Regions from separate parts of the Paenibacillus sp. J22R67 genome, predicted to be linked through region 2. Evidence: riboswitches for the same ligand, from Rfam matches in the RefSeq annotation. Region 2 holds a riboswitch; the other holds the start of a gene.
What was found. A riboswitch is a leader RNA that binds a small molecule or an ion and turns the genes downstream of it on or off. The one in region 2 is predicted to bind cyclic di-AMP.
Positions count from the first base shown of each region.

Region 1: another riboswitch for cyclic di-AMP. It lies ahead of AC58VC_RS08400 (hypothetical protein); the one in region 2 lies ahead of AC58VC_RS30335 (stalk domain-containing protein).

Region 1 is NZ_JCAUAX010000002.1:508,524-511,731, forward strand. It holds gene gudD (glucarate dehydratase) at 1-274, opposite strand, end outside; gene AC58VC_RS08395 (alpha/beta fold hydrolase) at 466-1,305, shown strand; gene AC58VC_RS08400 (hypothetical protein) at 1,376-1,762, opposite strand; cyclic di-AMP (ydaO/yuaA leader) riboswitch at 1,849-1,985, opposite strand; gene AC58VC_RS08405 (alpha/beta fold hydrolase) at 2,044-2,874, opposite strand; gene AC58VC_RS08410 (MarR family winged helix-turn-helix transcriptional regulator) at 2,929-3,208, opposite strand, start outside.
Region 2 is NZ_JCAUAX010000011.1:16,961-20,168, reverse strand. It holds gene liaF (cell wall-active antibiotics response protein LiaF) at 1-497, opposite strand, end outside; gene AC58VC_RS30345 (PspA/IM30 family protein) at 673-1,287, opposite strand; gene AC58VC_RS30340 (LiaF transmembrane domain-containing protein) at 1,317-1,616, opposite strand; cyclic di-AMP (ydaO/yuaA leader) riboswitch at 1,785-1,937, shown strand; gene AC58VC_RS30335 (stalk domain-containing protein) at 1,950-2,747, shown strand.

The sequences.
Region 1 (3,208 bases), on a different contig from region 2:
TATTGTATTGACCGATCGATTGACCGATAAGCAGTGCGTTCGCATCTTCAAGCGTTTTACGAATATTCTCACCGCCTGGTACTTCACCTACGCCCGTATGCCCTGCACTATCCTTAAGAATGACGATATTACGTGTAAAGAATGGAGCATGAGCCCCACTAAGATTGAAGAGCATACTATCGTGCCCTGCAACTGGAATAACCTTAAGTTCGGTAATAATTGGTGTACGGGAAGTCTGGTTTCTCGATTGCTCATTTAGTAGTTCTTGTTTCATGTCTGGTCTCTCCCTCTCATTTGGATGAATACCGGTTTAATGAATGTGAAAACTAACTAGCTACCTTATGCTAAATTGTACCACGTCCTCTAGCTCCTAAGTACTTAAATACGTCAAATTCACATATTTTTGTTAGGGAATAGTATGAGCTCGCCGGAGAGGAAGTTGAAATCATGGTACATTATAAAAAAATGAAGATTGATGGTTGGGATCTATTTTTTCGCCAAGCCGGAAGTCCTTACAATCCAACAATCATCCTACTTCATGGTTTTCCAAGCTCATCCCATATGTTCAGGGATTTAATTCCTCTACTATCAGACCGATTTCACGTCATTGCTCCTGACTATCTTGGATTTGGTAATAGCAGCATGCCTACCGTAGAAGACTATTCGTACACCTTCGAGAATCTATCTATGATGATTGAAAAGCTTATTGATAATCTGTGTATTTCTCATTATATTTTGTACACCCATGATTATGGGGGTCCTATCGGATTCAGACTGGCTATTCGTAATCCACAGCGCATTCTTGGGTTCGTTATTCAGAATGCCGTGGTAAGTGTAAACGGGTTAGGAAAACCCTTTGATCTTTTCAAAGCACTCTGGGCCGATCGAAGTCCTGCAACAGAGGCAGCCTTTGCCAAGCTAGTAACCTTTGATTTTACCAAAATGCAATATGTTACTGGCGTGTGCCAGCCTTATCTGATTAGCCCCGATGGTTATTTAATGGACCAATTATTCTTGGATCGCCCAGGCAATGACCAAATCCAGCTGGAACTGGGCTACGATTATCGCAAAAACGTAGAACAATATCCCGCTTGGCAGCAATACTTGCAAACGTATCAACCTCCTACCCTGATAACCTGGGGCAAAAATGATTTTATATTTACGATAGAAGGGGCTCTAACCTTTGGAAAATTATTGAAATGTGTGGAAACTCATTTTTTATGTGGAGGGCATTTTGTTCTCGAAGAACAAAGCCAGCATGTTTCCGAGCTTATCAAGCGCTTTTTTGGCCGTATCTATACTTGAAGTTCCGTTACTTAAATTAACAAAAAAGGAGCTGCCCGCAGGCAAGCTCCTTCTCTATTGTTGAAGATAGTTAAATAGTACTGCTGCTAATGTACTCTCTGAGGCAAGGATACGGACCACTGAGGATATGCGCCATAGTTACGATAAAATTGTGATGATCCTCCAGGATTTGCGGGGAAGTACCGACACGACTGGCTAGTGATTGTTCAACCGCTAATTCCTTTTCGGAACTTAGTTGATTGAGCAGCTCATTGTTTTGAGCGACCGTTTTGCTTATTTCCATTAATGTCTGTGTTTCGACGCCTGATGGTTGGTAAGCCAAATTCGGAAATTGAATGTCGAATTCCTCTAACCGCTGTTTTAAATGAAGAATCTCGTGTTGACGTTGTAAAGAATCGTTGGATCTCTTCACTTGAATAAGATTCTTCAACCCATTGGTTACTCTCGTAAGCAGCATGTCTAGTTCCTCCTATTTTCTCTAGAAGAGAAAAAGGAAGCGAGGGAATAGAACCTCATGTAACAGGGTTCCAATTAATGTTTCTAACCTTTTCTTTCTACGCTGACGAAGTTAGCTGACGGATTCGGGTTGAAAGTTAACCCTAACACAATATATGTGTACTCACCCCAGGAAACTTGGTTCCCCCGCTTCTTTAATCTAAAGAATTAAGCGTATTTTATCAATTTACTCCAATGTTTAAAGAGAAGCAATAGTAATATTTTCTTATATCTGCTATGTCATTAGTCATGCATGCCTTTCAACCAAACTAGTATTCGATCTACTACCTCCTTATATCTTTGCCCGACTAGCAGGCCGGTGTGCGTTGTATTCCAAAGCCCCGTATATTCAGCATGGAGATGCTCAGCCGTCACCTTCCCGCGCATGTCATCCTCCTCACCATTTACTGCCTTAATAACCAAACTTGGCATATCTATCAACCTGCTGTCTATCGAAATTCCACCGTTTGATCCCAATGAATAATAAAAAGCGTTAAATGCTTTTAACGACTCCATAGCCAAATATTTTCTCTGAAAATCAATGTCATCTACCGATTCATCTATACTTGAATAATCTTCTCGGGTTGGGGCAGGCATGATGCTTCCCAGTGTCATTTGTCCTATTTCTTTGTAAGGTACAGATTCATAAACTTCCTTGCTTATACTTGTATCAATCACCACCAAGCCTACGAGTTCAACCGTCTCAGCCAGCTTCTGGCTCAATATTCCACCCATACTAAAGCCAATGAGAATCGGAGGAACACCACATTCAGCCAGTACCTCCAACATATCCTCCAAATAATCTTCGAAGGATACATTTGTCAAATCGAGCACTCTGCTCTTGTAATGTCCTCTTAAATTCATAACATAACATTGCCATCCTTTATTTATAAAGTGAGGAATGTATTTACTCCACATCCAACTGCCCGTGTAAGCACCGTGTACGAATAAAAGTGGAGGTCTTTCTGGATTTGCCTCTGGAAGGTCATCTCCCTCGAATACTTCTAAGAATAGATCATTTTCTCCGATGTATTTCACCCTATGATCTGGCAAATCTTTCGTATAATCTCTCATGAAAAGCTCCTCCTCGTTATTTAGTTTGACGTCAAACTATTAGAACAAAAAAAATTAAAAATTGTGATAAATTTTCATTAGAATTCGCAGCAATTCTTCTTTTTCTTGATCCGAGATATTAAAGTAAAATACGTCTAACATTTCTTGGGATATGGTTTCAAATACAGGCTTCAGTTCCTCCCCTCTTGGCGTTAAGGCAACATATACGACCCTTGAATCTTCGCTGTCCCTTTCCTTAGTCACATAGCCGATACGCACCAATTTGTCAACGAGTGCAGTCACAGTAGACTTATCTTTATCAATTCTCTTGGCGATATCCGCCATAGTCAATCTA
Region 2 (3,208 bases):
GATACGCCAATATCATCTGGTACCTTTATATCAACATCGCCTATCACACCTTGCAGGATAAGCGTTGTTTCCTTTTGCTCTAGAATGGCAAGCGAGAGATCAATATAGGTCTCCCCAATAATGTACCACGTTGAGCTATTGCGCATGATCCAAGGCTCACGCCCCAAACGAACGCTATCCATCAGCTTTTGCTTCTGAATATAGGTGTCATCTTTGTGCATTTGCTTTGAACGGATGAAAAAGAATCCTAATGAAATCAAGACGATAGCGAAAACAATCGTAATATGATCACCAAACAGAATCACAGCTCCCACGCCGATGAGCACAAAGCCTTTGCGCTCTTTGCGGGAATGGACCCGATGAATGCCCAGCAAGACGAGGATAATCGCAAGAATGGGGAAAAAGCCTATCGTATGATCCAGAAGCAAAAAAAGACCGGCGCCAATCAGCACTAGTGCTGTATTCCGGTTGCGGTTGTTTTTGGTTTCTTCGCCCATCGCTGCACCTCCTCTGGCTGCCGATTAATACGTGCATATAGATTCCTAGCATACCATAAGAATGGACAGCCTCCAAGAAGCAAATCCTTGCCCAGCAAGGATCTAGCCTAAGGAATGGAGGCCAGAACTCGGCTGCGCCGCACGCTGTGCGCGGCGCAGTACAATTATGCGTGGCTTATTTCTTGTCGCGCCAATCCTGCTGAAGCTTGCGCAGCTCCTGCTGGAGGTTGCTGCCAGCCTCCTTCAGCGTCTCTCGCGACACGCGCCCCGCCACGCGCAAGCCCTGCAGCGCTTCCCGGCCGAGCTCGCGGCCGGTCGCTTCCAGCTCGCGCAATGCCTCCCGAGCTTCTTCCTTGGACAGCCCGCTGCGCGGCTGTCCGGCTCCTGCTGCGCGTCCGGCACGCAGCGCCGCTAGCTCGTCTGCGAGCGCCAGGCAGACGTCCTGGCTGCTCGCGTACTTCGCGCGGTACTCCGCGCAGGCAGCTTCCAAGCGCAGCTTCTCTTTCAGCGCCAGACGCGCCAGCTCTTCGTCGCCAGCGCGCATGGCTAGCTCGGCCTGCTCGGCGCGCAGCTGCGCCATCTCCTCCGCGTCGACGCTTTGCTTGCGCAGCTCAATCGTGCGCTGCAGCGCCTCCTCGTAGCGCTCTTCCAGCTCGGCGATGCCGCTCGATCCTCCAGAGTGCCCGGAGTGGCCGGAATGGCCACCTCCCCGTTCATGCAGATCAAGCTTGCTTGCCGCTTCCTGGAAGGCCATATCCGCCATTTTACCAATTCGATTAAATACGCTCATTATCCCCACACCCCCTAAGTTCCTATTGATTATAATTTGAACTCCGTCGAATCCTTTTGTTTTTTCAGCATGCGATAACCGTAATACATTAACCAAACCGCAAACACAATCGCGAGAAATCCAGACAATTTCGTAATTAATATCAAAGCACCAATACCAAAAATAACCCATCCAATTTTCTTCCCATTACTTATCCCCACATAACCAAGCCCCACCATCGCCACAGGAATCAACAATCCCATGACATGAAAATGCATACCCACTTGATGCATACAGATGAGGAAGCCAACAGCTATTAGAATGAAAGCCCAACTTTTTGATCGATTCATGCTCATTCTTGCACCGCCCTTTGCGTAATCTTCATGCTACTATCGTAGCCGAAATGGATTCACGTCAAAACGGACTCCCGACTGTTTTTGTACCTAGACCTAAGTCCAGTACGTACTAAGACCTGTAACCATATTTTGGGCGTTGTCTCTCTTATTCTATCAATGATAGAATATTTGAAGCCGAGTCCGGTGCACAGACAAAGTGCCGGTACGGGGGACGATTTACATGGGGTGAATATTTACTCTGCATGCAGAGTAGACTAGGGAGAACCTTCTTCCCGAACCCGTCAACTAACCTCGGAGGCTCATTTGAAGGAGGATTACCAATTGAATATGTTTACAAAAGGGTTAACGTGCCTTGCTGTGTCCGCCACAGTTTTGGCAGGAGGCTTTCTTTCCCCATTTTCGGGACATGCTTATGCAGCTGCCGCTAATATGGACGTGAAAGTTCAAGTCAACGATGACCTGGTTCAATTTCCTGATGCTCAGCCTTATTTGGATGACAACCACGCTACACAAGTACCGATCCGTTTTGTAACAGAGAAACTGGGTTATGATGTACAATGGCAAAAGGAAGGCGACGCAATCAAAGTCACACTTAACAATGACAAACACTCTATTTCCTTAGTGTCAGGTCAAAAAGAGGCCGAAATCGATAGCACTCGTGTCGAGATGGACACACATGCCGAATTCCAAAATGGGCGTGTATACGTGCCACTTCGTTTTCTAAGCAATGCTTCTGACATTCCCGTTCAGTGGGACGCAAGCAGCAAATTAGCGATTCTAAGTAAAGACGGCAATCATCACGCACCTGATTATGAGCTATTTGAGTCAACGGCCTACTCGGCAGATCCATCTGAAAATGGCGGCTATGGAGCTTTGGATTATATGGGGAATCCATTAGGAATTGGAACCGTCGCTGTAGATCCATCTGTTATTCCACTTGGATCTAAGCTCTATATTGAAGGTTATGATTTCAACGGCCTGCCAAAAGGCGGCATGTATGCTTATGCAACGGATACTGGCGGCTCCATCAAAGGTAAACGCGTTGATATTTATGTCCCAGGCTCCCAACAATCCTTACGCAAGTTCGGCTTCCAAACTGTTAAAGTGTACAAATTAAACCCGTGAATATCACGGGTTTTTTTAATTTTGATGAACATACGACTACTGAGAACCCTCACATAAACTGCCATGCAAGTCCGGGATCTCCAGATCTATTTGATCGAATCGCCTCAAAGGAACTGGAGTCCCCTATTTGCGGAAAATTGAGCAGTTCTCTTTCGGAACGGAACTACAGGCTCTTATTTGCCATCAAATTGATGCATTTTTCAGGTGAAATCGGCAAAATAGCGAACTGTCGTTCCCCTCAAGTAGCCTAAGAGGCGTTTTCCCCTCAAATAGGGCCTCACAGTTCCCTTTCAGGTGGGTGGGACGTGTGAATGCAGCGCGACAGCGGTACGGGGGCAGCCTGAAAGTCTTTCAGCGGAACTACGGTCCGCTATTTGTTTTGAAAAGCTGGCTTTTGGTCCAGCGAGGGGAACTGTGTTCCTCTATTTCCTCGTTTTCGGCTGAAATTCGAGGCAAAATGG